DNA from 3 places in the Bradyrhizobium betae genome. Region 1 is predicted to be linked to each of the others. Evidence: riboswitches for the same ligand, from Rfam matches in the RefSeq annotation. Region 1 holds a riboswitch; each other region holds the start of a gene.

Evidence for each region. Region 1 has a riboswitch for cobalamin ahead of F8237_RS31805 (TonB-dependent receptor). Riboswitches for the same ligand answer to the same signal wherever they lie in the genome.
Region 2: another riboswitch for cobalamin. It lies ahead of F8237_RS03845 (DUF1636 family protein); the one in region 1 lies ahead of F8237_RS31805 (TonB-dependent receptor).
Region 3: another riboswitch for cobalamin. It lies ahead of F8237_RS03780 (energy-coupling factor ABC transporter permease); the one in region 1 lies ahead of F8237_RS31805 (TonB-dependent receptor).

The regions. Positions count from the first base shown of each region.
Region 1 covers NZ_CP044543.1:6,602,607-6,612,923, forward strand. The annotation lists gene F8237_RS31780 (lytic transglycosylase domain-containing protein) at 1-809, opposite strand, end outside; gene F8237_RS31785 (adenylate/guanylate cyclase domain-containing protein) at 1,132-2,868, shown strand; gene F8237_RS31790 (hypothetical protein) at 2,998-3,204, shown strand; gene F8237_RS31795 (hypothetical protein) at 3,421-3,633, shown strand; gene F8237_RS31800 (hypothetical protein) at 3,743-3,988, shown strand; cobalamin riboswitch at 4,127-4,341, shown strand; gene F8237_RS31805 (TonB-dependent receptor) at 4,456-6,696, shown strand; gene F8237_RS31810 (hypothetical protein) at 6,759-7,340, shown strand; gene F8237_RS31815 (IS110 family RNA-guided transposase) at 7,620-8,645, opposite strand; gene F8237_RS31820 (hypothetical protein) at 8,815-9,027, opposite strand; gene F8237_RS31825 (hypothetical protein) at 9,027-9,467, opposite strand; gene F8237_RS31830 (MerR family transcriptional regulator) at 9,553-9,936, shown strand.
Region 2 covers NZ_CP044543.1:740,233-750,549, forward strand. The annotation lists gene cobN (cobaltochelatase subunit CobN) at 1-2,439, opposite strand, end outside; gene cobW (cobalamin biosynthesis protein CobW) at 2,439-3,473, opposite strand; gene F8237_RS03845 (DUF1636 family protein) at 3,470-3,844, opposite strand; cobalamin riboswitch at 3,942-4,164, opposite strand; gene cobO (cob(I)yrinic acid a,c-diamide adenosyltransferase) at 4,205-4,840, shown strand; gene F8237_RS03855 (cobyric acid synthase) at 4,852-6,300, shown strand; gene cobD (threonine-phosphate decarboxylase CobD) at 6,289-7,254, opposite strand; gene cbiB (adenosylcobinamide-phosphate synthase CbiB) at 7,266-8,201, opposite strand; gene cobU (bifunctional adenosylcobinamide kinase/adenosylcobinamide-phosphate guanylyltransferase) at 8,354-8,857, shown strand; gene cobS (adenosylcobinamide-GDP ribazoletransferase) at 8,854-9,636, shown strand; gene bluB (5,6-dimethylbenzimidazole synthase) at 9,641-10,273, shown strand.
Region 3 covers NZ_CP044543.1:727,680-736,452, forward strand. The annotation lists gene F8237_RS03765 (histidine phosphatase family protein) at 1-543, shown strand, start outside; gene cobT (nicotinate-nucleotide--dimethylbenzimidazole phosphoribosyltransferase) at 550-1,602, opposite strand; gene cobF (precorrin-6A synthase (deacetylating)) at 1,618-2,367, opposite strand; gene F8237_RS03780 (energy-coupling factor ABC transporter permease) at 2,414-3,091, opposite strand; cobalamin riboswitch at 3,129-3,348, opposite strand; gene cobA (uroporphyrinogen-III C-methyltransferase) at 3,394-4,125, opposite strand; gene F8237_RS03790 (cobyrinic acid a,c-diamide synthase CobB) at 4,122-5,432, opposite strand; gene cobM (precorrin-4 C(11)-methyltransferase) at 5,432-6,214, opposite strand; gene F8237_RS03800 (cobalamin biosynthesis protein) at 6,211-6,579, opposite strand; gene cbiE (precorrin-6y C5,15-methyltransferase (decarboxylating) subunit CbiE) at 6,576-7,757, opposite strand; gene F8237_RS03810 (cobalt-precorrin-6A reductase) at 7,768-8,514, shown strand; gene cobJ (precorrin-3B C(17)-methyltransferase) at 8,490-8,773, opposite strand, start outside.

The sequences.
Region 1 (10,317 bases):
ACAGCGGCGCAGGCCTTCACGATCGCAAGCGCATCCTCGCCGAGGCGCTTGGCGGCGCGCCGCGCACCGGCATAGTCCTTGGCGCCAAGGCGCTTGTCCATGCGGGCGCGATGGTCGTCTGCAGTCAGCAGATCGCGGAACGCTTCGTAAGAATCCTCCTCGCTGCGTTCCGACAACTCGTCGGTGCGCCAGGCCTCGCGGACGAGACGCGCGGCTCTGTCGCTGTCGCCTTCAGCGAGTAGCACGCGGGCGAGCGCGAACTTGCCCTTGGCGCTGGTCGGCCGGTCCATGGTGAATTTGTGCACGATGGCCGCATCGCTCTTCTCCTGCCACAGCCGCGCCTCGGCGCGGCGGCGGAGCAGGGCGCGGCTCGGCCAGTCCGGATTGGCGGCGAGGAAGGCGGCGTAGCGCTTGAAATTCGCGGTGCTCTCGGAATGGCGCAGCATGAACCAGTCGGCCAGCTTCTGCCCGGCGGGATCGGCAATGCGCTCGCGCGCCGCGCTCGCCTCATCGGTCTTGCCCTTGCGCGCTAGATCGATCGCGTCCTTCAGCGCGGCGAGATCGCCGGTGAGCGGCGGCGCCGCCGGCTTGTCCGAGGCCTCGTCGTCGCTCTTCGACTTGCGTTTGGCTTCGGCGTGCTTGCCGTGGCGCGACTTCGCCGCAGCGTGACGCTGCTTGCCTGCTTTCGCCTCATGCGTCTTCTTCGACGCGGACGATTTGTGACTGCTCTTAGCCGCCAGCTCGGCGGGAAGGAGGGCCATCGCGGCCACGGCAACGACACACGCGAGCGAGCGTAGGCACTGGTTCATTGCGTGGTCCCCCTGCGAAACCAGTACAAACCAAAGTCCGCGACGACATGCGGCTCGAGAATCAAAGACGACAACCAGACGATGTCGCGACATCGTTTCGCATTTCTCACGCTCCCGCAACAATGCGGCAAAATACAGATGGGAACTCTGGAACTTCCGAAATCGGAAAAGACAGCGATTTTAACCTTTGTTAACGAATGGGGCTCGCGCGACGGTTGCGCACGGCCCACGGCGCCGTGAACGGACAGATTGCGCGTGTTCCCGCGGCGAAATCCGGTGTAATGAGTTCCCTGAACCTCCTTTCAGCGTTTGCCCAGCCCCCATGCCGCTTTTCAACCAGTCGATCCGGCGCAAAATCGTCGGCATCGCCCTCGGATTGATCGTCCTGATGCTCGTCACCTCGATCCTGTCGATGGTGATGTCGAGCCAGGTCGGCGTCCTCCTCGGCGAGCTGACCGATCGCTACATCCCGGCCTATAGCCATCTGGCGCGGGCCAATATCCGCTCTCTGGAGCGGGCGCTGTCGCTACGGCGGATGGTCATGACCCGGATGGAGTCGCCGTCGGACGAGGACGCCTATGCGGCGCGGCTTCGCGACTTCAATGCCTTGGACCGCAAGTTCGAGGAGGAGGCCGAAACGGCGCGTAAGCTCATCAACGCCATCATTGAGGATCCCAGAACCTATTCCGACAATGCCGCGCTGGCCCGGCTCGACGTCCGCATCGAGAACGCCGTCACCGAGCTGCGCCGCGATCTTGACGAGGGCAATGCGAGACTTCTCAAGCAGGTGGAGGCCAAGGAGAGGACCGAGGCCCGGGTCACGCTGGAACAGCTTGACACGATGCGCGATGCGTTCAACCGGAAGGTCGATGCGATCCGCGCCGATATGCTGACGCAGGTCTTCTTCTCGACCTCGCAGGTGATCAGCCGGCAATATCAGGCGATCATCGTGTCGGGAGCCGTGACCCTGCTCGCAGCAATTGTCGGATTTGCCTTCGCGCTGCTCGTCTCCAGCGGCATCACGCGGCCCGTGCGCCTCTTGCTCGCCGGCACCCGCGAGGTCGAGGCGGGCCGCTTCGACAAGACCATCACGGTCTCGACCCAGGACGAGATCGGCGAGCTCGCCGCCGCCTTCAACCGTATGACCGAGCAGTTGCGGCACAACGAGCGCATCCGCGAGACCTTCGGCCGCTACGTCGATCCCAAGGTAGTGCAGGGTCTGATAGACCGGCCCGAAGTCGCCATTGATGGCCAGCGCCGGGTGATGACCATCATGTTCTCCGACATGAGCGGCTTCACCTCGATGAGCGAGGGCATGACCCCGCGCGGCCTCGTCAAGGTGATGAACCACTACTTCACGGTGATGTCTGCTCCGATCAGGATGCACCGCGGCGTGATCGACAAATATATCGGCGACGCCATCATGGCCTATTGGGGCCCGCCCTTCATCGAGGAGGACGAGCCGGCGCTGCTCGCCTGTTTCGCCGCCATCGACATGGCCGACCAGGTGCCCGCGCTGCAGAAGCAATTGCCCGACCTGCTCGGCATCCGCGCCATGCCGGCGCCGTGCGACTTGCGGATCGGCATTGCCACCGGCGAGGTCCTGACCGGCAGCATCGGCTCCGAGCTGATGATGAGCTTTACCGTGATGGGCGACGCCGTGAACCTCGCCTCGCGCCTGGAAGCCGTCAACAAGACCTACGGCACCCGCATCCTGATCGCGCAGGCGACGGCGGCTGCGATCGGATCGAACCTCGAATTGCGCGAGATCGACCATGTCGTGGTCGCCGGCCAGAGTGTGCCGCAGCCGATCTTCGAGGTGATGGGCAGGGCAGGCGATCTCAGCACGGCGCAAGCGAGCCTGCGCGCGCGCTATGCCGAAGGCCTCGCTGCCTATCGCGCCCGCCGCTTCGACGAGGCCCGCGTCGCCTTCAACGCCGCGCTCGAAGCCGTCCCCGGCGACGGTCCCTCACGCACGCTGCTCGCCCGCATCGCGCAGTTCGAGGCCAGCCCGCCGGACGAAGGGTGGGACGGTGCCTGGCGGCTGGAGCAGAAGTAAGCGGCCGCGGCGGTGTCTCCACGCCGCCTGCGCCGACGAAAATTGATTCTACTCCATAACGATGTTCGCCGTGACCTATTTCCCGGGCTTAGGTTTGCTGTCCTTGAGGCGTTTGATGGGGATACGCCGATGACAGATCTTGAGGACAGGCTGGAACGGTTCGAGACGCTCACCGCCGAATGCGAGTTGATCACCCAGCTCGCCACCGACAGCACCAAGCGCGAGTTCTATCTGAAGCTGGCGGAGCAGTGTCGCCAATTGGCGGTCGATCTGCGGCAGGAGATTGCCACCAAGGCCGACGCGACCAAGACTGCTGCGACCAAGGCTGCGGCTTGAGGTCGATCCTGACATAAGCGCCGGACATGCAAAGCGCGGCATGAAGCGTGGAACCATTGCGGTGCCGCGCAGTCGAAATCCGTTTTTAACGTTTGTCACGCATCCTTGACGCGTGGAGATGTTTGCCGGGTTGCTCCGCTGCGGGAATGCCGGGGGCTCGTTGCAATGCAGCGCGACTCGCGGATGTCGTTTGATCGTGCCTCACAGGGCCCTCCCATGCGTCTGCTTGCGGTGATCGTGCTCGCGCTGATGACAGCAGCCTGCAACCAGGAGCAGGACATCACCGGCTCGACCCCGGTCTGCGCGTTGCGGACCTACAGCCCGTACAATCCCCGCGACATCAGTCAGTGCGTTGCGGCCTGCAAGGCGTGCGACCACGGCAACACCGTGACCTGCTCGACGTCCTGCACGCTCAAGGGCGCGCGCTGAGCGGCGCCCGTTCCCCCGTGACTGGACTGACGGTGCCCCGGCACCGGAACGATTGCGTCGGATCATCATTAGAACAGGCAGGCAGGTCACGGAGTCCAATGGAATGGGGATGCTTGATCCCGGTCGGTTTCTGGTGTCGTGCTCGCATTGCGAGGCCTGGCCGATGGCCGCCAATGTGAAACGCGCGAGCTGGTCGGCGTCCCCGCACGAAGTCCGCTTCATGTGCCCGCGCTGCCGCCGCGAGGAGACCGCCATCATTTCCGCGTCCGGTCAACTGATGCCGATCAAGCGCGCTGACATCCCGACGCACGACGTGGCCGCGGCCCAGGCCCAGCGGTCAAGAGGGCGAGCGTAGCTTGCCCGTATGCCGGCGAGCGGGCGGTGGTGCGGACGCGCTTCGGAATGGAACCTGCCTGATTGCGCCAGCTCAATCTTCGGTGCGGGGCTTCGGCGCTCATGCAACCGGCCGATTGACTCCCTGCTTGCCCGGCTCGTAGATTGCTCGGTGACGGTTCTCCTCACGGAGATCAAAAGGGAACGTGGTGCGCGAATGTCCCAACTCCGGGATTTTTCTCAATGCCATGGCTGCCCCCGCAACTGTAAGCGGTGAATCTCTCGTCATATGCCACTGGGAATCTCGGTCCCGGGAAGGCGACGCAGAGGTAACGACCCGCGAGCCAGGAGACCTGCCGTCAGCCGTGGTCACACGCGAAGATGTCGGTCGGGGAGTACAGACATTGGTTTCACCGGAGCAGTCCATCGCTCCGACCTGAAACCTCGTTCGCTGTGACGTGCCACTGACGTCACACCGAGGTTACAATTGTGTCCCGTATTGTCTCTGCCGCCAGGCGCCTCAGCGCCGGCCTGTTCGCGACCACGTCCCTTTATTCGCTTGATCCATCGATCGCCCGCGCGCAGCAAGCCGTCGCCGAGCAGCTGCCGCCGATCGAAGTGACGAGGCCCGACGATCCGAACCGCACGCGCGCCCGGGCCACTGGCGACGGCGATACGACGAGCCGGCGCGCGCCCGCGAATGTCGCCCGGAGCGGAGCGCCGGCGGCCGGCTCCTCCGGCGCCGCCAGTGAAGCCGTCGCCGGCAACGGCGGCATTGTCGGGGCCGCCACGACCGTGATCACGGCCGCGGACATCGCACATGCGCCGTCGCAGACGCTCGCCGAGATCATCGCGGTGCAAGTCCCGGGCGCTCAGATCACGACGCTCTATGGCGGGCCGGTCGCCGCGAAGACCGGCGTCGATTTGCGCGGCTTCGGCGCCTTCGCCACCGCCAACACGCTGGTGCTGGTCAACGGCCGGCGGCTGAACGACATCGACATGGCGCAGGTGGACCTCTCCACCATCCCGCTCAATTCGATCGAGCGCATCGAGGTCACGCGCGGCAATTCCGGCGCGGTGCTCTACGGCGACAATGCGGTCGGCGGCGTGATCAACATCGTCACCAGGAACGGCGTCGGCGCACCGCCCGTGGCCGCGCGCATCGAGGCCGGCTTCGGCTCGTTCAACACCAGGCTTGCCAACGTCTCGACGTCGCTCAATTCCGGGCCGTGGTCGACCTCGTTCTACGGCAATGCCGTCAGTACCGACGGCTACCGCGACAACAATCGCTATGTTCAGAAGAACGGTGTCGGCAATCTCAACTACACGACATCGGGCCTGACCGCTTTCCTGACCGTGACAGGCGACGATCAGGAACTGCGGTTGCCGGGCGGCCGCACCGTCGATCCCTCCATCGGCCTCGACGAACTCGCAACCGCCCGAAGGGGGACCAGCACGCCCTTCAACTACGCCAACCAGCAAGGCTTCAGCGCCACCGCGGGCTTCACCAAGACCCTGGTCAACGGCGTCGATCTCATCGTCGATGGCGGCGTGCGCGACAAGAAGCAGCAGAGCGCGTTCTTTGCGAGCCCGATTCCGGTGCCCGCGTTGTTCACGTCGACCTATGTGGGCGCGGATCTGACGACCTGGTCGATCACGCCGCGGCTCAGCGTGAAGAGCCTGCTGCTGGGACTGCCGTCGCAACTGTTGACCGGCATCGACTATTACGATGCGAGCTTTCGGCAGAACCGCGGTGCCGGGCAGGGGCTCGCGCCCTGGCACACTTACGACCTCAGGCAGCAGACGGTTGCGGGCTATTTTCAGCACACACTGGGCGTCGCGCCGGCCACTGACGTCTCCTACGGCGCGCGGGTGCAGACCATCAGCCTTTCGGCACGCGACAAGTTCGATCCGGCAGCCCCGTTCAACGCCGATATCGGCGCGCTTCCGCTCAGCAGCAACGAGACCCAATACGCGCTGCATCTCGGGGCCGAGCATCGCCTCAATGACACGGTCTCGTTGTTCGGCCGTGCCGCGCGCGCCTTCCGCACGCCCGACGTCGACGAGCGCGTGTCTTCAGGTCCGTCGTTCGACCCCTTCACCTTTGCAGCGATCCCGCAGACGTTCCAGCTCAAGACCCAGACCTCGCAGGACGCCGAGGGCGGGCTGCGCATCAAGGCGGGCGGGCTGCAATTGCAGAGCAGCCTCTATCTGATGGATCTCAGCAACGAGATCCATTTCAACCCGATCCTGTTCTACAACACCAATCTCGATCCGACCCGCCGTTACGGTTCGGAGACCAGTCTGTCCTACCGCGTCAACGATACGCTGCTGCTGCGTTCCGGCATGGCCGTGACGCGGGCCGTCTTCCGCGAAGGCGTCTGGACCGGCAACGACGTGCCGCTGGTGTCGCGCTACACCGCCAGCGCGGGTGTCACCTGGAACATCTGGCAGAACTATGTGGTGCTCGATGCCACCGCCCGATTCTGGAGCGAGCGGCGGATGGACAACGACCAGGCGGGAACCCAGAAGCCGATCCCTGCCAACGGCACGATCGACCTCAAGCTCAGCGGCCGGGTCGAGCGCTATTTCTGGTCGCTGAGCGTCAACAATGTGCTGAACGCGCTCTACTACGACTATGCGATCGCAAGCACCTTCACTGACGGCCGCTTCAGCGCCTATCCGCTGCCCGGCCGCACCTGGCTGCTCAAGGCCGGCGCCACGTTCTGACCTCGGGTGGGGCTGTCATACGCCCTCAAATGGACTAGAATTCAAACAGAAGGAGATTATCCATGGCTCTCGACATCCTGCCGTCTCATGGCGACCGTCTGCGGCTCCATCCGGTCGCGCCGCGGCTTGCGCCGATGTTCGGCTTCGTGCTGCTGACATTGTCATGCGCGCTCGCAAGTTTTGCGTTCGCTTGTGCCACGCCGTTCGCGGCTTTCGCCGTCGTCGCCGCGGCGATGCTCCCGCTGCGTCCGGCGCTGCTCGTCGTCACCGGCGCCTGGCTCGTGAACCAGAGCATCGGCTTTGGTGTGCTGCACTATCCCATCGATGGCAGCACCATCACCTGGGGCCTTGTCATCGGAGCCGCTGCGCTTCTCGCGACCATTGCTGCGTCGGGCATCCTGCGCATGCTGCCGCAGGGCCGCACGCCGCTGATGCTGGCGATCACGCTCGTCGCCGCCTATGCGGTCTACGAGCTCGCACTGTTTGCCGTGACGCCGTTGCTCGGCGGCGGGGGCGCCTTCACCGCCGCCATCGTGACGCGCATTGGCCTGACCAGCGCTGCCTGGCTCGCCGGCCTCGTCGCTACCTGCGAGATCGTCCGCCTGGTCGATCCGTTCGGGCGCAAGGGCGCGATGTCGACCTGAGTAGCGCTCCATCCGGGCTTCTGTAACGGGCCCTGGTTAGTCAATCCCTTTTTGCGTCGTCCACTCGCCGGGAACCTGCTTCTGTACGGGATCGGCGCGGTGGCCGTCGCCTGATGGGGTTCTAGAGAGGAGCAGGTCGGCCAATCTACGGAAGCGTGATCGCATCGACGGATGCGTCGACAACCCGGATGACGGCCTGGCCTGATCCATCGTCCCGGCGAAGGGACTTCGCTTCGGGGAGGCTGGTGTGATGCCCGCCCGAATCTGTGTGCTCTTGCTTTAAGCCATGGCAGTCGTCCTGAACGGTGCGTTGTCCTTGAGCATGCGCAGCATGATCACGGCGAGCTTGCGTGCTAACGCTACCTTGGCCTTGTTCATGCCGGCGCGCTTGGCGATCCGCATGGCCCAGCTCTTGAGCGGCGCGCAGCCCTTGATCGGCTTGGTCAGGATGATGTGGGCGGCTTCATAGAGCGCCTCGCGCACGGAGGCGTCGCCATTTTTACTGATGCGGCCGCAGTAGTCGGTCTCGCCTGACTGGTACTTCTTCGGCGTCAAGCCGAACAACGGTCCCGCGCGCTTCGCCGAGTTGAAGCGCGAGGGGTCATCGATGGCGCTGGCAAAGGTCAGCGAGATGATCGGTCCCACGGCCGGTGTCGACATCAGCAGCTTGGCTTTGGCATCCAAAAGCGACATCGCCCGCACCCGCTTCTCAAAGCCGTTGAACTCGCGCAGTAGCACTGCATGAACCGCCAGCGTCGCAGTAGCGATCGTCTCGAGGGCCGGATGGCCGGCCACCAGCTCACGGATGCGTGCCGCAAAACTGCGCTTCGTCGTTTTGCCAACCTTCAATCCGAAGCCGCGCAGGATCCCGCGCAGGCTGTTCTCGATGTCCTGAAGCTTGGCCTGGATCAGCTTGCGCGCCGTCAGCATCGCACGGGTCTCCTGGGCACTCATCGACTTGCAATGCACCGGCCGGAACCAGCCGAGCCGCATCAATTGCGCGATGTTGCGGGCGTCGTTACGGTCCGACTTCACCGGCATCGCCTTGAAGGCATCGCTCACGTGCCGCGTTTCCAGGAGCTCGACCGCGAGGCCCTCGTGCTTCATGGCTGTATAAAGCCACTGAGACAGCGGTCCGGCCTCCAGCCCGATCCTGGCGAGTTCGAACCCGAGCGAGCGGAACCAGCCAATCAGCGCCACAGGCTCGCTGGCAACCTTGACCTCCCGAACGATCTTTCCGCTCGCGTCGACAATGCACACGCTGGAGCATTCCAATGACACGTCGATTCCGGCATAGTAGTCCATGGTCGTTCCTCCTTGATGCTTGGAGCGAAGCTTAGGCCTCGACTCCGCTACACCATCAATGTGAGGGACGACCGCAAACCTTCCAGTCAAGCCGGGCGACGCGCGCAATCAAAATAGCGCCGTAGCTAGCGCGGCTTGACTGGAAGGCCTCCGGGGCCCGTTACCCCATCTACCGAACCTTGCTCCACCGCCGCAAGGCGACCGCTGTCCAGACCGTCTCGACAAGCCCGAACGGCCAGGCGCCCTGGAGAAAGCCGTAGATCCCGCTCAGCGCGCACGCCGCCGCGAAGGCCAGCACATAGTGCGGCCCGCGCGGCTCGAGCGCGTAAAACAGCAGCATGGCGCTGACCGACAGCAGCCCGAAGATGGTCAGGGCGTCCATCAGTTCGCGGACGGCTTCGGTTTCTTGACGACCCCGAGGGCGTGGAAGACGACTGGCTCCAGCACCGGCCACAGCGCCGCCGTCGCCGTCAGCACGGTCGCGGCGCACATCGCCGCCAGCACCGACGATCGAATTTTCAGGCCCGTCGTCCGCGATCGCCACACGATCCAGCCCCAGGCGCAGAGCACCACGGCGAGCGACAGCTTCGTCATCAGCCCGTGCGCGTGGTCGAGCACCGCGATCAGGCTTCCTGCGCTGGCGAGCACGACGGCAGGCAATGTGAAGGGCAGCACACAGCACGCCGTGCAGGCCGCGGCGACAACTGCGGTCGCGACAGCGGTGCCAGCGGCCTTGCCTCCGCTTGGTTCGGTCTTCGCCGCGCAGCCGCATCCTGGCGATGTCTCGGACGGAATGTTGCAGGACGGTCCAATAACGCTCATGTGATTCTCCTCATGCTTGTGCGTCGTGGACCGGATCGCTACGCCCTCAAGCCACTTGAGGTTCAAGCGAAAAGTGAGAGCTTCCATGCGAATTGGCGTCCTCGCCAGCACGGCCGGCGTTTCGGTCCCCACCATCCGCTATTACGAAAGCATCGGTCTTCTTGCGCCGCCGGCGCGCCAAGGCGGCCAGCGCATCTATGGCGTTGACGATCTGAAAGCGCTCAGCTTGATCCGCCACTGCCGTGAGCTCGACTTCTCGATCGACGAGACGCGCGACATCCTCGCATCGGTTCAGAAGCGATTGCCCTGTAGTGAGACCAAGACCTTCGCGGAGACGCATCTCGGATCGATCCGGCGAAAGATCGCAGAACTGCGCGCGCTGGAAGCGACGGTGGCGTCGCTGGTGAGTGGCTGCGAGACGACGTGCTGCAATGGCGCGGCGCCCGATTGCGTGATCCTGCGGCCGTAGGATGGGTAGAGCCCTTGCGAGACCCATCATCCTCCGCGAGGCGAGCGCGTGATGGGTTTCGCTTCGCTCTACCCATCCTACGAGTGCTGCGCTCGCAATGACGAGGAGGAGAGAGCGCGCGTTACACGCCGACTCACCTGGCCGCGCTCAATCCCCGAACCAAACGCGGGTGCGCCGTGCCCGCCACAAAACCGGAGATTGTGACTCCTCATTTTCGCGAGGTATCGAAGTAAGCCAGTCCGTGTCCTCCGGGCCACGATTGTGCCGTCCATGCAACAGTTCCGGGCGATTTAACCGTTATCGCAGTCCGTTCGTATCAACGCCGCTTTTTGGCCACACCCGAACATGAATAAAATCGCTCTAATGTTTAGGGCTGCGGTG
Region 2 (10,317 bases), 1.3 Mb from region 1:
CAGCGTCACGTCGATCCGGGGGCGGCCGAGTTCGGCCGGCGCGATGATGTGGTAACCGGTGACGCGGCCGGAGGCGTGGTCCCAGCGCGGCGCAAGCCCAGCCAGATGCAGCGCCATGGCGAATTCCTCGCCCGCGGTGCGCATCGTCGCCGAGCCCCAGAGATCGACGACGAGCCCTTTCGGCCAGTCGCCATGATCCTGCAAATGACGACGCAGCAATTCTTCGGCGAGCTTGATGCCCTGCGCGTGCGCCGACGGCGTCGGCACGGCGCGCGGGTCAACGGCAAACAGATTGCGCCCGGTCGGCAGCACGTCCTGGCGCCCGCGATAGGGCGAGCCCGACGGTCCCGGCGCGACGCGCTGGCCGGCCAGCGCGGCCCGCAGCGCGTCCCGCTCCGCGTCGCCGCAGGAGCCGCGGCCGAACACGTGCAGGCCGTCGCCGAACTGGCTTTCCTTGAGATCGCAGACGAAACGATCGATCCGCGGGATCGCCTCGGCCGGTGCGGCCGAGGCATCCAGACCAAGATCGTCTTCAAGACCCGCCGCGCGCGCCTCGTCACGGATCGCGGCGATCAATCGTTGGCGACGCGCGGGGTCGAGACCATCGGCCGTCGAATATTCGTCGAGGAGCTGTTCGAGACGGCGGAGGCTCTCCGGCACCGCAGACGCTGCGAGCGGCGGCGGCAGATGGCCGATGGTGATAGCTCCGATGCGCCGCTTGGCCTGCGCGGCCTCGCCGGGATCGTTGACGATGAAGGGATAGATGACGGGCACATCGCCGATCAGGGCTTCCGGCCAGCAGCTCGATGACAGCGCCACGGATTTCCCGGGCAGCCATTCCAGCGTGCCATGCGCGCCCATGTGCACGAGCGCGTCGCAGCGCTGTTCCCGGAGCCAGAGATAGAACGCGACATAGGCGTGGCGCGGCGTGCGGGCGAGATCGTGATAGTCGCCATCCCGCGTCGTCGTATCGCCGCGCTCGGGCTGGACCGCGATGGTGGATCGGCCGCAAGGGATCGCGGCGAAATGGAATGCGCCATCGCGGCAGCCCGGATCGTTCTCCGGAGCACCCCAGGCTTGCGCGAGATCATCCTGCAGGCCTTGCGGCAGGCGCGAGAGCGCTACGCGATACTCAGCGACACTCCAGGTCAAGTTTCGCTTCAGCAACGTCTTGCCAAGTGCCGGAACGGGCGCGACATCGAATCCGGCCGCAGCGAGATCGGAGAGCAACGCCTCGACCGACGCCAGCGCATCCAGGCCAACCGCATGCGCGATCTGGTGCGGGCGTCCCGGATAGTTCGACAGCACGATCGCCAGCCGCTTGTCGCCGGCGGGCGTCTCTGCGAGCCGTCGCCAGGCCGCGACGCGCGCGGCGACAGCTTCCACGCGTTCGTCATCGGCTTGATGGGCAAGGTGCGAGAATTGCAGGTCGGGATCGCGCATCCCGGCCGATTTGAAGCTGACCACGCCCGCGAACAGGCGGCCGTCGACCTCGGGCAGCACCACATGCATCGCAAGATCGCCCGGCGACAGACCGCGCAGCGAACTCGCCCAGTCATCGCGCCGTGCCGTGGAGAGCGCGACCTGGAACACCGGACAGGATGCGGCATCGAACGGCGTCGAGCCGTCGTCACCCAGCGCCGAGAACGCGGTCGCATTGACGATCGCAGCCGGAGGATTTGTCGCAAGATGCGCCCGCAGCCAATCCGCAACCCCTGGGGCCTTCAACGAGGTGACGAACACGCCGTAGGCATCAATCCCCTTCTTGCGCAACGCGGCGATCAGGGCATCGACCGGGCCGGTATCCGCGGCGGTGAGATAGGAGCGATAGAACGTCACGAGCGCGCGTGGCTTCGCGCCGCTCGCCGGCGTTGCCGCGATGACGCCGCGCGCGGGATCGTAAAAACCCATCTCGGGAACGGTCGTCTCGCCGACGACCGGTCCAGCATAGAGCCCCGAAGCCAGCGCGAGCTGCGCGATCGCGGCTTGAGCCGCGACAGGACCGCCGGTGTCGCACAGCACCTTCAGCCGCCGCAGCGTCGAGACCGGCAAGGTCGAATATGCGTCGAGCCGTGTATCGTCGCGGCCATCGGCCGGCAGCGCGGCGAGCACGATCCCACGATCCTTCGCGAGTTGCTGAAGAGCCGCGAGACCATACGACCAATAGGACTCGCCGCCGATCAGGCGCACCAGAATGCCGCGCGCCTGCGCCAGGGTGCGCTCGACATAGGTGTCGACCGACAGCGGATGGCGCAGCTCCGAAAGATTGGCGAGCCGCAGCGACGGCAGGCTGTCACGGCCGCGCCGCCAGCCGGCCGCGAACGCGGCCAGATCGGAATCCGAATACGAGAGCACCACGAGATCGGCCGCGTCCTGGCCGATGTCCCTTGGCGTCGCAGTCTCCTCGAGACCGCGGCTCTCGCGGAAGACGACGTGCATCAGACACCAAGTCCCGCTTTGATCGCGGCCTCGTCGATATCGCCGTGCTCGCCGATCACAACGAGCTTCGACTGCCTGCTGCCCGCGCCCCAGGGCTTGTCGAACTGGTGGCGCACGCGCTCGCCGACCGCTTGCAGCAACAGGCGCATCGGCTTGCCTTCCACTGCGATATAGCCCTTGACGCGCAGCACGTTCTGCTCGCGCGACAGACGCTGCACCGAGGCGACCAGTGCGTCGATGTCGGTGACTTCAGGAAGATCGATCACGACGGAGGCGAAATCATCATGCTCGTGATCCTCCTCGCCGTCATGATGCGAGGGGCGTGCGGAAAGATCATTCTCCGCGGCAGCGCCGAGACCGAGGATCACGCGGGCATCGATCGCGCCGTCGGTGACGGAGAGCATCGGCACGCGGCGCGGCATCTCGGCGGTGATCACAGCCCTGGCGGCTTCGAGTCCCGCCGCGCCGGCAAGATCGGCCTTGGTCAGCAGAACGATATCCGCACAGGCGATCTGGTCCTCGAACACTTCCGACAGCGGCGTCTCGTGATCGAGATTTTCGTCCGCCGCGCGCTGCGCTTCGACCGCATCCGGATCGGGTGCGAAGCGACCCGCCGCCACGGCCTCGGCATCGGCCAGCGCAATCACGCCGTCGACGGTGATGCGCGAGCGGATCTCCGGCCAGTCGAACGCCTTGAGCAGCGGCTTCGGCAGTGCCAGGCCCGAGGTCTCGATCAGGATGTGATCGGGCCGCACCGGACGCGCCAGCAGCTTCTCCATGGTCGGAATGAAATCATCGGCGACGGTGCAGCAGATGCAGCCATTGGCGAGCTCGATGATGTTGTCTTCCGGGCAATTGGCATCTGCACAGGACTTCAGGATCTCACCGTCGACGCCCTCGCTGCCGAACTCGTTGACGAGCACGGCGAGCTTCCTGCCGTCAGGGTTTGCGAGCAGGTGCTGGATCAGCGTCGTCTTGCCGGAACCGAGGAAACCCGTGACCACCGTCACCGGAACCTTTGCGAGCGAATTCATTCGGCTGCCTCCGGCACGACGACAATGGGGGGAATGCGCGCGAGCGACTGCTTGCGAAAGATTTCGGGGCGGCTGCGCCAGGGCACGAGACCGTCCGGCGCGGCCGCATAGGCGGCGACGCCGGCGACGACGTCGTTCGCATGGGCTTCCGAGAGGCGGCCATAGACATAGGACCAACGTCCGGGCGCGCTGAGCGCGACCGAACAACCCTGGCTGCATGCAGACAGGCATTCGACGGGAACCACCGCGACACCGTCGGGCACGCCTGCGTCGAGGATCGCACCATGCAGGCGCTTGCCGGGCGTGGCCTCGCCCTCGCCAAGCGTCTCGCCGGCGCGGCAGGTAATGCAGACGTAAAGTGTGACGGTCATCGCCTCTTCCAGGATATTCAGCGGGAGGCGAAGAGGCACACGGACCATTCCCCCGAAGGCCCGTTTTCCCCGTCGCGGAACACCCCGTCCGCCGGTCCAAAAATCGTCCGCGCTGGCAGGTCTCCCGGCTTGCGGAGCAGGGCTTTTGGCCCTTCGATCCCCGCCTTCCCGATCCCCTGGGGGGATCAGTGGCTTTGGACATCTCTCCGGTCACGGTCGCGGGGGCGGCTGCAGTTTGGACCCAAATCTTGCAGATTCGGACCCTATCGCATTCCCTCTTCGCCTGTCATAGGACAGGAACCAACGCCGGGCCACCATTTGCCCCCGGCCGCCTCTTGTCAAGCCGAAGGACCGGGACCGATGACGCCTGAACCGGATACCCAGACGGGTGAGCAAACCGACGCCCGACACGCCCAGAAAATGGCAAAGAAGAAGGCCGCCCGCGACAAGATCATGGCGACCAAGAGCGGCGAAAAAGGCCTCATCATCGTCCACACCGGCGCCGGCAAGGGCAAGTCCTCCTCGGCCTTCGGCATGATCGTCCGCTGCGTCGCCCATGGCTTCCCCTGCGCGGTCGTGCAGTTCATCAAGGGGGCCTGGGACACCGGCGAACGCCGCCTGCTCACCGGCCATTTCGGCGACCTCTGCCAGTTCCACGCCATGGGCGAAGGCTTCACCTGGGAAACGCAGGACCGTGCCCGCGACATCGCCGCCGCACGCGCCGGCTGGGAGAAGGCCAAGGAGCTGATCCTCGATCCCGATTTGCGCATGATCGTGCTCGACGAGATCAACATCGCGCTGCGCTACGACTATCTCGACATCGCCGAGGTCGTCGAATTCCTGACGACCTCGAAGCCGCCGATGACGCATGTCGTTTTGACCGGACGGAACGCCAAGGACGAACTGATCGAGATCGCCGATCTCGTCACCGAGATGACGCTGGTCAAGCATCCCTTCCGCTCCGGCATCAAGGCGCAAGCCGGCGTCGAGTTCTGAAGATAGTCGCGATGGCGCGCGCATTGATGATCCAGGGAGCCGGCTCGGACGTGGGCAAGTCGCTCATCGTCGCCGGCCTCGCGCGCGCCTTCACGCGGCGCGGTTTGCGCGTGCTCCCCTTCAAGCCGCAGAACATGTCGAACAACGCCGCCGTCACCGTCGATGGCGGCGAGATCGGCCGCGCCCAGGCGCTGCAGGCGCTCGCCGCCGGGGTCGAGCCGCACACCGACATGAACCCGGTGCTGCTCAAGCCCGAGACCGATGTCGGCGCGCAAATCATCGTCCACGGAAAGCGCGTCGCGACTGCGCGTGCGCGCGACTACGCGGCGATGAAGCCCTCGCTGATGGGCGCCGTGCTGGAAAGCTTCGAGCGCCTGAAGGCGCGCGCCGATCTCGTGCTTGTCGAGGGTGCCGGCAGCCCCGCCGAGGTGAACCTGCGCAAGGCCGACATCGCCAATATGGGCTTTGCCCGCAGGGCCGACGTCCCCGTCGTGCTGGTTGGCGATATCGATCGCGGCGGCGTCATCGCCCAGCTCGTCGGCATCAAGACGGTGATCGACCCGGACGACGCCGCGATGATCCAGGGTTTTGTCATCAACAAGTTTCGCGGCGATCCCACGCTGTTCGACGATGGCTACAAGCTGATCGAGCAGACGACGGCCTGGCGCGGGCTTGGCGTGTTGCCCTGGTTCGCCCGCGCCGGCGAGCTGCCGGCCGAGGACGCACTCGGTCTCACCGACGCGCGCAAGCCGGGCCAATGCAAGATGGCCTGCCTTGCGCTGTCGCGGATCGCTAATTTCGACGATCTCGATCCGCTCAAGCTCGAGCCCGGCGTCGATCTCATCATGGTGCGTCCGGGCGAAGCGATCCCCGGCGATGTCAGGCTCGTCATCATCCCGGGCTCAAAATCCACCCGCGGCGATCTCGCCTTCCTGCGCGCGCAGGGCTGGGACATCGATCTGCTGGCGCATCACCGCAGGGGCGGCCATGTGCTCGGCCTCTGCGGCGGTTATCAGATGCTCGGCCGCAGCGTCGCCGACCCCGATGGCATCGAGGGCCCCGCGGGCGACACGCCGGGCCTCGGGCTTCTGAACGTGGATACGGTGATGACCCCGCAGAAGACGCTGACGCGTGTCGCGGCCGTGCACGCCGCCACGGAGCAGCCGATCGAGGCCTACGAGATTCACATCGGCCGCACCGACGGGCCCGATCGCGCCCGCCCTTTCGCGAAGCTGAACGGCGAGCCGGAAGGCGCGATCTCGCGCGATGGGCGCGTGCAGGGCAGCTATCTGCACGGCCTGTTCACATCGGATGATTTCCGCAAGGCGTATCTCGCCAAGCTCGACATTGCCGCCGGCGACGAGCCCTATCACGCCAGGGTCGAGAGCGCGCTCGACGCGCTCGCCGATCACATCGAACAGCATCTCGACGTCGAGGGCCTGCTTGCGCTAGCGCGCTAGCAACTCGGCAAGGCGCGTCCATTCGGCTTCGTTGCCGGGAAGTCCGAGGCGCAGCCATCCCGGCTCTCTCGCGAACACACGCGACCAGATCTGGCCGCGCGCTAGTTGTTCCTGCGCGGCAAGCGCATCAGGCGTCTCGTAGAGACGAAACAGCGATGTGCCACCGACGAGACGCCAGCCTTGCGATCGCGCGATGTCGTCGAGGCGACCACAGTCGCGCGCCAGCCGCGCTGACGTCGCCTCGGCCCAGGCATCATCGCGCAAGGCGCGGCAGCCGATCGAGATCGCAGCTCCCGAGACCGGCCATGGACCCGACATCGTCGCCAGATTCTCGATGTCGGCCGCATTGCCGATCGCGAAGCCGAGCCGCAGGCCGGCCAGACCATAGAACTTTCCGAACGAACGCAGGATCAGCAGTCCCGGCCGATCCGCCTCACGCACCAGCGATAGTTGCGGAACGGCGTCGGCAAAGCTTTCATCGATGACGAGACGGCCGACGCGCGGCAGCAGCGTGAGCAGATCCTTTGCGGGATGGCATCGGCCGTCGGGATTGTTCGGGTTGACGACGATCGCAACATCCGCGCCCGCCAGCGCGGCGAGCTCGCCGACCTCCTGCACGTCCCAGCCAGCGGCCGACAGCACGCCCGCATATTCATTGTAGGTCGGCGCGAGGATGCGGGCCCGGCCGGGTGGCGCCAGTTGCGGCAACAGTTGAATGGCAGCCTGCGCACCGCCCGTCGCCACGACCGGCGCGCTGGTGCGATAGGCGTGATGCGCCGCGTCGTGCAGGGCTTCTATTTCGGCGCGCGACGGCAATGCCTGCCAATGATGCGCGCTCACCTCGCCCACCGGATAAGGCAGCCGGTTGATCCCCGTCGAGAGGTCGATCCAGTGCTCGGCGCGTCCGCCAAAACGCTGCTGGGCCAGATCGAGATTTCCACCGTGCTCGCGCATGCCCCGTTCTTTCACGCGAAGGCGAGGATCGCAAGCACAGCAGCGAGCAGCAGCATGGCACGGCGGTAGACCGTCAATCCTTCGCCAATATCGGCGGCGAGCGGATCGCGCGCGCCTTCGTTGAGCCAGGGCTCGTGGGTGGTGCTGCCGTGATAGATGCGGGGGCCGCTGAGCCGCACGCCGAGCCCGCCCGCCATCGCCGCTTCCGGCCAGCCGGCATTGGGTGAGCGATGCCGGCGCGCGTCGCGCGTCATGCACGACAGCGCCTCGGATCGCCTTGGCGCCAGCAGCACGAACAGGAATCCGGTCAGGCGCGCCGGAATGAAATTGGCGACATCGTCGATGCGGGCCGCAGCCCAGCCGAAGGCTGCGTGCCGTTCGCTGCGATGGCCGATCATGGAGTCGAGCGTGTTGATCGCCTTGTAGCCGAAAATCCCGGGCAGTCCGAACAGTGCGCCCCAGAACACCGGCGCGACGATGCCGTCGGAAGCATTTTCGGCAAGGCTCTCGATCGCTGCGCGCGCGATGCCGGCTTCATCGAGCGCCGCGGGATCGCGGCCGACGATACGCGAGACTGCGTCGCGCGCAGCGGCGATGTCTCCGGCGCGCAACGGTTTCGCGACGGCTGCCACATGATCATGCAGCGAGCGCAGCGCGACCAGTGGCCAGGCCAGCACGCCCACCAGCACGGCCTGCCCCCATCCCCAAGGCAGCAATGACTGCAGCAATGACTGGAGCACCCAGCCGAGCGCGACCGAGAGCGCGATCACCAGGAGCGCGCCGGCGACGCCGGCAACGCGGCGAAATGCCGGCGGATCGGATGGGCGATTCGACATGGCGTCGATGACGCTGATCAGCCGGCCGAGCCAGGTTACGGGATGGCCGATCCGCGCGAACAGCCATGCCGGCCAGCCCATGAGGGCATCCACCGCCATCGCCACCATCATCGCGCCCGCAAAGCCCACACCCACTCCCAAGGCTGCCTCCTGTCCCGCCCCTGTTGCGCAAAGCGACGGCGGAGCGCAAGCCCCTGCCCGTCTGATTTCGGCTTTGTCTTTGGCCGCGTTTGGTGATTAGTCAGGCCCGATAGGAGACCTTCATGGCCGTCATCTTGATCACGGGCGGAGCGCGATCGGGCAAGAGCAAGCGTGCGGAAATACGCACGCGCGCCTTCCCGGGACAGCCTGTCTATGTCGCGACGGCCGAGGCGCTGGATGCCGAAATGGAGGCGCGAATCGCCATGCATCGTGCGCGCCGCGGAACCGACTGGATCGAGCGCGAGGTGCCGCTCGACCTCGTGCCCGCGCTGGCCGCAAGTGATGGCGGCGGCGCCAGGCTGGTCGATTGCCTGACGCTATGGCTCTCCAACCTGATGCATGCGGAGCGCGACTGGGAGCGCGAGGTGAGCGAGCTCGCCGCCGCCCTGCCACGCCTCAAGAGTCCCGTCGTCCTCGTGACCAACGAAGTCGGCCTCGGCATCGTGCCCGACAACGCACTGGCGCGCAGCTATCGCGACGCCGCCGGGATCATGAACCAGACCATCGCGGCAATTGCCGACGAGGTCGAATTCGTGGTCGCCGGCCTGCCGATGAAACTGAAATGATGCCGCGCGCCGAATTCCTGAAGGACGTCGTCGCCGATCTCAGGATGGCAGCTTCGTTCGTGACGATCCTTCCCGTCGCGTCGTCGACGCCCGCGGCCGACGGCGCCGTCGCGCGCGCGACCTGGGCGCTGCCCGTCGCCGGACTGCTGGTCGGCCTTGCCGGCGCGTTGGTCTACAAGATCGCCAGCCGGTTCGGACTGGCGCCAAACCTTGCCGCCCTGCTCGCACTCGCGACGACCGCGCTCATCACCGGCGCGCTGCATGAGGACGGGCTTGCCGATACCGCCGACGGGCTCGGCGGCGGCCGCACCCGCGCGCGCAAGCTCGAAATCATGCGTGACAGCCGGATCGGCACCTACGGCACCTGCGCGCTGATCCTGTCATTCGGCCTGCGTTGGAGCGCGCTCGCAACAATCGCCAGTCCGTGGTTGGTCACGCTCGCGCTGTGCGCCGCGCACGCAGGCGCGCGCGCGGGCGTGCCGGCCTTCATGTCGCTGGTGCCGCCTGCACGGCCCGACGGGCTGTCGGCAAGCGCGGGCGCGCCGCCGGGCCGCAGCGTCGCCATTGCGTTTGCGCTCGGCACGCTGGTACTCGCTCTCGCGCTTGGGCCGGGCAAGGCCCTCGCCGGGCTGATCCTGCTGTCGCTCGCCGGCCTGCTGCTGGCGCGGCTTGCGATCCGCCAGATCGGCGGGCAGACCGGCGACATCCTCGGTGCGTTCGAGCAGCTCGGCGAGATCCTGATCCTGCTGGTCGCAGCGGCCTTCCTGGGGGGACGCTGACCTCATGGTCGAGTTCGACGACACCTTCCGCCAACACTTGCGCGAGCTGTTCGTGTGGCGCCGCGACGTGCGCCGCTTTCGCAGCGATCCGTTGCCGGACGGCGCAATGGATCGTCTGATCGAGACCGCCTGCCTTTCGCCCTCGGTCGGACTCAGCCAGCCATGGCGCTTCGTCATCGTCGATGATCCCGCGCGCCGCCGCGCCGTCATCGACGACTTCAAGGCGTGCAACGCCGACGCGCTGAATTGCTATTCCGGCGAACGCGCCGCGCGCTATGCCGCGCTGAAGCTGTCGGGCCTGGAACAGGCGCCCGCCCACCTTGCCGTGTTCGCCGACAAGGCCAGCGACATCGGCCACGGTCTCGGCCGCGCTACCATGCCGGAGACGACGGAATATTCCGTGGTCGCCGCCATCATCGCGATGTGGCTCGCCGCCCGCGCCGAGGGTATCGGGCTTGGCTGGGTCTCGATCCTGAACCCGGCGCGCATTCACACCGTTCTCGACGTGCCTGATACCTGGAAATTCATCGCCTATCTCTGCATCGGCTATCCCGAGGCCGAATGCGACCAGCCCGAGTTGGAGCAGGCGAAGTGGGAGCATCGGCGCGGCGCGGAGGAGTTCACGCTGCGGCGCTGAGCGCCGCGCCCACGCATCCATCCTCCGTCATTGCGAGCGCAGCG
Region 3 (8,773 bases), 1.3 Mb from region 1:
CGACATGCGCCCGTCGCCGGCGTCGCAGGGACGATCCACGCGTCCGATGCGCCGGCGGATCTCGGCGATCTCGCGCAACTGGAGGCGCTGCGGCAACGCCTGCCGCGCGATGCTGCGAGCTATGCCAGCCCGTCGCGGCGCACGGTCGAGACCGCGCGGGCCCTTCGGCTCGAACCGTCATTGATGACCGAATTCAGCGAGCAGAACTTCGGCGACTGGACCGGCCGCAAGCACGACGAACTCGCCGCGACCGGTGGTGAGGCCTACACGGAATTCTGGAGCGATCCCGCCCACCAGAGACCGCCGGGCGGCGAAAGCTTCGAGGATCAGGTCGGGCGCGTGCGGCTGGGACTGTCGCTGATCGCCTCCGGCCCAGCGACGCTTGTCGTGCATTCCGGCACCATCCGCGCGGCGCTCTGCATCGCGCTGGATCTGACACCGGAAGCGGCGTTGCGCTTCGTGATCGATCCGCTATCACTGACCCGGATCGACCGGCTCGCGACCGGCTGGCGCGTCGTCTCGGTCAATCAGCGCATGCCCTGAGGCGGTTCAGGCGGGACGATCCGGCACGTTGGCCTGCGCGAACGTCGCCATGCCGTTGTGGAGCGCGCAGGCCGACCGCACCAGCGGCAGCGCGATGGCGGCGCCCGATCCCTCGCCGAGCCTGAGATCGAGGCTGATCAGCGGCTGCACGTCGAGCGCGCGCAGCACCAGCCGGTGCCCCTGCTCCGCCGATTGGTGCGACGGCAACAGGAATGGCTGGCACGACGGATTGAGCCGCACTGCTGCAAGCGCCGCGACCGAGACGATGAATCCGTCGATCAAGACGGGGATGCGGCGTTGCGCTGCCGCAATGATCGCGCCGCAGATCGCCGCGATCTCGAGTCCGCCGACCGCGCACAGAATTTTTTTGGGCGAGGCCCCGGCAACGCCATGGCGCGCGATCGCAGCGTCGATCACGCGCGCCTTGTGCGCGCGGCCAGCGGCATCGATGCCGGTACCGCTGCCCGCGATCTCCTCAGCGCTCACGCCGAGAAGGCTCGCAGCCATCGCCGCCGATGTCGTGGTGTTGCCGATGCCCATCTCGCCGAAGATCAGGAGATCGGGCTGACCCGCCTCCGCGCGCACGACTGCGCGTTGGCCGGCTTCGAAGGCAAACGCCAGTTCGGTGGCAGTGAGCGCGGCTTCGACGCTGAAATCGCGGGTGCCATGGCGCGGCTTGTCGGCGACGACCCCGGTCATCTCCCCCTGCGCCAGCGTCCCGGCATCGACCACCTCGAGGCTCGAGCCGAGCTCGCGCGCCAGCACGGAGATCGCGGCGCCGCCGGAGGCAAAATTCGCCATCATCGCGATGGTGACGGCTTGCGGATAGGCCGACACGCCTTGCGCGACGATGCCGTGATCACCGGCGAAGACGATGATCGGCACCCGCGCCGCGCGCGGCTGCTCGGTCGCCTGCAGACCCGCAAGCTCGATCGCGAGCTGTTCCAGCCGGCCGAGCGCGCCGGTCGGCTTGGTCAGCTGCGCCTGCCGCGCGATCGCCGCCTCGCGATGGATCGCGGAGACATCGGGGCATTTTCGAGTGACCCATTCGGGAAGCATGCTGCCTCGCTCGCCTTACGGCCTGCGCTTGAGAATGTAACTATCCATGATCCAGCCATGCCGCTCGCGCGCCTCCTGGCGTGCGGCCAAGATGCGCGGGCCGATCTCAGCCAGCGCGCCGGACATGACGATCTGGTCGGGCATGCCGAGATAGGCGCCCCACCAGATCTGCAGGCCTTCGGGATCAAGCGACTGGAATGCGGTGCCGCCGTCGAGCATCACGACCACAGTGTCGACGCCCTGTGGCCAGCCGCCTTCGCGCAGACGGCGCCCCGTCGTGACCAGAAAGGGCTCGCCGATGTCGTTGAGCGGCAGCGCGTGCGCCGCGCACAGCGCCTGGATCGAGGTGATGCCGGGCACGACCTCGATATCAGGCAAGGGAGAAAGGCGCCGCGCAATCCGCAGCGAGGAATCGTACAGCGAGGGATCGCCCCAGATCAGCAGCGCGACCTTGCCGTCACTGCCAAGATGGCTCGCGATCGTCCGCGACCAGGTCGCGGCAACCGCATCGTGCCAATCGTCTACGCCCTTGCGGTAGTCCGCCTCACCGGCGTCGCGCACGGGAAGATCGAACTCGGCGATCCCAGTCTTGTCGTTGGTCAGCACGTCCGTGCAGAGCGTCCGCCTGAGATCGGCGAGATCGGATTTCGCGCTTCCCTTGCGCGGGATCAGGACGAGATCGGCCGCGTTGATGGCACGGATCGCGGCGCGCGTGAGCTGCTCGGGATCGCCGCAACCGATGCCTATCAGGGAGAGCGTGAGCATCGCGAGTGCGAAGGGCGGCCGCGATGGCCGCCCGTTCGCTTGTCTCTCAGGCCGCGTTGTGCAGGCGCGGGGTGACGAGGCCGGGTGCGGTGACGCCGCGCAGCGACTTCGCCAGCGCCAGCACCGCCAGATCGGCCAGCGGCTCGATCACGATGACGAGCGCATAGGAGGCCGCAAAGGTCGCGATGTTGGCGAGGTTGCTCATGGCAAAGCCGGAGCCATACAGCGCCCAGAACGCGACCCAGCCGATCACGCCGGCCTGGTAGGTCGTCGAAAGCGCCAGCGCCTGGCGATAGCTGAGATCGACATAGGCGGTGTTGCGCGAAATGATCCGCGCCGCAATCGCCTGGATGGCGAACAGCGGCACCAGCAGCGTCGTGACGTTCATGCCGAATTGCGGCAAATCCGGCGGCTCGAAGAACACGCCCTGGAACAGCAGACCGAAGGCTAGGCCGAGAGCTGCGGGGGCCGCCCCGAACAGCAGGAACAAGGTCGAGCCGAGAATGAAGTGCACCTCGGAGACGCCGACCGGGAAGTGCGGCAGGATTTCGAAGAAGGTGAAGACGAGCGCGGTGGTGGCGAGGGTGCGCAACGCAAGCGAGCCGATGCCCTGCTCGCGCACGGTCTCGACCGCGAGCTTCAGGGCAACGCCGCCTGCGGCGATGCCCGTTGCGTAACTCAACACGAGCTTGGCGCCCGTCACGATCCCGGGTTCGATATGCATGGCTCAGATCCTTCCTGCCGTCACACCCGACGGCGTTGGCCTCAAAACACGCACGGCCGGTCTCCTGGCTCGCGGCTCACTGGGTTCTCCGGCCTTCCCGAGCCTTGCGGCCCAGTGGCGGTTCGGAGTCCCTTCACCGCTTACAGTCGCGGGGGCGGCTGGGGTTTGGGGCGCCGCAATTGGGTCCGCCCATCCCCATTCCCGATTATGCTCCGGCGCTTTGCGCCGCGTCGAGCACCATGCATCTCCTGTGTGCCCCTTTCGCGGAGCCTGCGTCAAGGGGCGAGCGGCGGCCGGAGCGATCATGACGGATAATCCCCCGCCAGCGCACCGAACAGGATCACGGCCGCCGTCGACGCCGCGCCGCCGCGCGCAAGCTGCTCCGCCAGTTCGGCAATTGTGGTGCGGACCAGCCGCTCATCGGGGCGCCCGAGAGATTCGGCGAACAGCGCCGGAGTGCCTGGCGCCAGACCGTGTTCGATCAATTTCGCGACAAGCGCCGGAAAGGTGCGGCGGCCCATATAGACCACGGTGGTCGCTTCGGGATCGGCCAGCGCCGCCCAGTTCAGGTTCTGCGGCAGCTCACCGGTGACATCGGCCCCGGTGACGAACTGCACCCGGCGCGAGGTGTGGCGCCGGGTCAGCGGAATGCCGGCTTGCGCCGCAGCGACGCAGGCCGTGGTGACGCCGGGAATGATCTCGTAGCCGATGCCGGCTTCGCGCAGCGTCTCGAGCTCCTCCTCAAGGCGGCCGAAAATGCCGGCATCGCCGGACTTCAGCCGCACCACACGGACGCCGGTCGCAGCATAGTCGACCAGCAGACGGTTGACGTGGTGCTGCTTGGTCGAGGGCCGCCCTGCCCGTTTCCCCACCGCGACGAGATTGGCGCCGGGCCGGGCGAGTTCGAGGATCGCGCCGGAGGCGAGATCGTCATAGAGCACGACGTCGGCCTCGCGCAGCCGCGCGGCCCCCTTCAGCGTGAGCAGCTCGGGATCGCCGGGGCCGGCGGAGACGAAAGTGACAAAACCGCTCACCGGTCCTCCGCGATCAGATGGAAGAACGTGCCGGTGGCGTGTCCGCGGCGCGAGCCGGTCTCGGCGATGACGGCGCCAGTCGCATCGTGCACCACCGCGAGCGGCGTATCCGGCTGCGCGACGATCGTCGAATAATGGAACTCGTGGCCGCGCAGCCGTGCGCCGACCCGATGCCCCGGCATCGGGGCAGCGAGCGCAGCGAGACGATAGCCCAGATGCATGCGGCGCTTGGCAAAGCTCGTCTCCAGGCCGAGCAGCCCCGTCATCTCATGGCGGATGCCGTCGGCGTCGGTGAGGCCTTCACCCAGCACCATATAGCCTCCGCATTCGCCGTGCACCGGCCGCGTTTCGGCGAAGGCGCGCAAACCACCACGGAACTGCGCATTGGCGGCGATCTTTCCGGCATGAAGCTCGGGATAGCCGCCGGGCAACCAGCACACATCGGCGCTTGCGTCAGGCACCTCGTCGGCCAGGGGCGAGAACGGCAGGATCTCGGCGCCCGCCGCGCGCCAGGCTTCCAGCATGTGCGGATAGACGAAGGAGAACGCGGCATCACGCGCAAGCGCGATGCGCTGCCCGGGCGGCGTGACGTTCAGGCCGTTCGCCGCAGGCTGCGGTGACCAGGCCGCGGCCGATCGCAACACCGCATCGAGATCGACATGCTCGGCAACGAAGCGCGCGGCCTCGTCGATCAGCGAGCCGATCTCCGCCTGCTCCTCGGCCTGCACCAGGCCGAGATGCCGCTTCGGCAGGCTGATCTCCGCATGGCGCGGCAGAGCGCCGAACATGGTGATGCCGGCCTCGAGCAGCGCATGCCTCACAAGGTTTTCGTGGCGCGGACTTGCGACGCGATTGAGCACGACGCCGGCAAGCCGCACGCCGGGCCGGTAGTCGCGCAGGCCTGCGGCGATCGCCGCCGCCGTCTGCGCCTGCCCGGAAGGGTCGATCACCAGCAGCACCGGCCAGCCCAGCATCTGCGCGATATCGGCGGTGGCGCCGGTGCCGGAGACGCCAGGCGCGGCGACGCCGTCGAACAGGCCCATCGAGCCCTCGGCAAGCACGACATCGGCATCAAGGCCGCGGCTGACGAGATGCGCGATCGTCGCGCGATCCATCGCCCAGCTATCGACGTTGACCGAGGCTCGCCCCGTCGCGGCGGCATGAAAGGCAGGGTCGATATAATCGGGCCCGCTCTTGAAGCACTGCACGTTCAAGCCGCGATTGCGCCAGGCGCGCGCGAGCGCCAGCGTGAGCGTGGTCTTGCCGACGCCGGAGGCCGGCGCGGAGATGACGAGCCCGGCCGCCATCACGACGCCTCCGGAAAGCGCGGCTCGGCGCCGACAGGCCGATAGCGGCGATCATAGTCGGCGGCATAGAGACGGCTCTCGTCAAAATTGGCTGCGCCGAGCGTCCTGCCGACCAGGATGAGCGCGGTGCGTTCCATCTCGGCGCCGACAGCGGCATCGAGCGTCGCCAGCGTGGCGCGGACGATGCGCTGGTCCGGCCAGCTCGCGCGCCAGACGATCGCGACGGGACAGTCCGCGCCGTAATGCGGCATCAGCTCGGCGATGACCTTGCCGAGCAGATGGATCGACAGATGGATGGCGAGCACCGCGCCGGTCGCTGCGAATGCAGCGAGATTTTCGCCCTCGGGCATCGCACTGGCACGTCCCGGCGTGCGCGTCAGCACCACCGTCTGCGCAAGGCCGGGCAACGTCAGCTCAGCCTCCAGCGCAGCCGCGGCCGCCGAGAAGGAGGGCACGCCGGGTGTCACCGTGCAGGGAATCCCGAGCGCGCGCAGGCGGCGGAGCTGCTCGCCCATCGCCGACCAGATCGAGAGATCGCCGGAATGCAGCCGCGCGACATCCTTGCCGTCCGCATGCGCGGCAGCGATCTCCGCGATGATGTCGTCGAGCGACAGGGCTGCGGTGTTGACGATGCGCGCGCCGGGCGGGCAATGCGCCAGCACACCCTCGGGCACCAGCGAACCTGCATAGAGGCAGACCGGACAGGCGGTGATCAGGTCGCGGCCGCGCAGTGTCAACAGATCGGGGGCGCCAGGCCCCGCGCCGATGAAGTGCACCGTCATGCGCCGTCTCCTTCGGCGATCGCCGCAGTCGCGGTCCGGTCCTGCGAGACCACGCGCGTCGCAATCAGTCGCGCGCGAGGGCCAGCGGCCGCGAGCGCTGCGGCTTCGGCGACCGAGCCCGTGCCGAACTTTTCCACAACGAGATTCGACTGCGTCGGCGTGTCGATCTTCGCGAGCACGTCGGCCGGAACAGCCTTGATCGGCACGCCGCATTCGCGCGCGAGCTGCTTGAGCACCTCCGCATCAGCCTTGTCGCTGACGGTCGCCACCGCCGCAAGGCCCGCGGGACCACCAGCCGCCAGAAGCGCCTCGCGCAGCGAAGCCAGCGTGACATCCTTCTTGAACCCAAGTCCGGCGACCTTCATCGAACCGTGCTCCACTGCACCACCGGTCGTGCCGCCTCCCACGACCGGAAGCGGCCGAGCGGCGCGGCGTGCGCAATCTCGACCCGCATCAGCTCGCCGCCATGGCGCTGGTGCAACTCGCCGAGCAGCGCCTCCGTTTCCAGCGTCACTGAATGAGCGACGAGGCGCGTACCGGGCGCGAGCAGCGGCCAGACGGCATCGAACATCGCGCCATCGAGGCCACCGCCAATAAAGACGGCATCCGGTGCCTCCAGCGCTGCAAGGGCCTCGGGCGCTTTCCCGGCAATGACGCTGACACGATGCGCCAATCCGAACGCCGCCGCATTGCTACGGATATTCCCGACACGATCCTCGCGCGCCTCGATTGCGGTCGCTGTCCCGCCGCACAGCGCCCACTCCACCGAGATCGAGCCCGAGCCGGCGCCGATGTCCCACAGCCGCTCACCCGGGCGCGGCGCCAACGCCGAGAGCGCGAGTGCGCGCACCGGCCGCTTGGTGATCTGGCCGTCGTGGACGAAGAGATCGTCCGGCAGTCCCGAGTTGCGGGGAATGCCCTGAGTTCCCCTCGCCAGCAGCGCGACCGCAACCAGTTTCTCCGAAAGATCATCTGCAAAGAGGTCGACGCGATGCTGGTCGATGCTTTCGCGTGGACCGCCAAGCGCAGCGAGAGTCCACAGGAGCGAAGAGCCCCACCCGCGCTCCGTCAGCCATTTCGCGAGATCGCCGACTGCCGCTGCGTCGCGCACCAGACAGATGATGCGTGCGTCTTTCGCCAGATGCGGCACCAACCGCTCGAACGGGGCGGCATGAAGCCCAAGACACGCGACCGATTCGAGACGCCAGCCAAGCCGCGCAGCAGCGAGCGAGAATGTCGAGGGACCCGGATACGCGATCCATTCGTCGCTATGGAGCTTCTCGGCAAGGCTCGCGCCGGCGCCATACCAGAACGGATCGCCGGAGGCGAGCACGGCGGTTGGCCGGCCACGGCGGCTCAGCACGATTTCCGCATCGAACGGCACCGGCCAAGGGCGACCGCGGCCGGTCAGGCCGGCGAGCGCCAGATGCCGCTCGCCGCCGAACACGGTTTCGGCATCGTCGAGCGCCTTTCGGCTTGCCTCGGACAGCCCGGCAAGGCCATCTTCGCCGATACCGATGATGGTCAGCCAGGGATCAGCCAAGGAACTAGCCATGAACCGCGCCCTCATTCTGGGCGGAATTGCCGATGCGAGCCTGCTCGCCGCGGCGATCGCGCGCGCGGGCATTGATGCCGTCTATTCCTATGGCGGCCGCACACGCGCGCCTGCCGACCAACCGCTGCCGATCCGCATCGGCGGCTTCGGTGGCGTGAGTGGGCTCTCCGACTACATTCGCGGTGAAGGCATCACGCATGTGATCGACGCGACGCATCCCTTTGCCGCCGAGATGAGCCGTCATGCGGTCGATGCGTGCACGGAGACCGGAACTCCGCTGCTGGCGCTGGAGCGCGCGCCCTGGACGAGGGCGCCCGGCGACACCTGGATCGAGGTCGCCGACGTCAATGCCGCCGTCGCCGCGCTGCCTGAGGCGCCGGCAAAAGTATTCCTCGCCATCGGCCGCCAGCACATTGCGCCATTCGCGGCCAAACCCCAGCACGCCTACACACTGCGTTTCGTCGATCCGCCCGAGGCCGCGCTGCCCTTCCCGGCCGACGTGATCGTGTCGCGCGGACCATTCACCTTCGACGGCGAACTGCAGATGATGCGCACGCGCGGCATTGCCTGGATCGTCGCCCGCAATTCCGGCGGCGACGGTGCGCGTGCCAAGATCGACGCGGCCCGCATGCTCGGCCTGCCCGTGATCATGATCGCGCGGCCACGATTGCCCGAACGATTGCGGGTCGAGAGCGTGGCGGAGGTCATGCAGTGGCTCGGTCATCGGACCTGCCTCGGCGCATAGACCCAGCGGCCGACACGGCGTGTCTGCGCGTTGCAGACAATCACGAGCGTACGCATGTCGGCCATCTCTGGCGTTGCGTCGTTCAGTATCACGGTCTCGATTGTCTCGTCAGCGGCACTGACCGCGCGGGCGAAGATCACCAGGTGCTCGCCGCAGCCGGCTTCTTTCAACACGGCGAGCGCGCGGACAAATCCTTCCGGCCGGCTCGCTGAACGCGGATTGTACATCGCAATGGCAAAATCGGCTTCGGCGGCAAGCC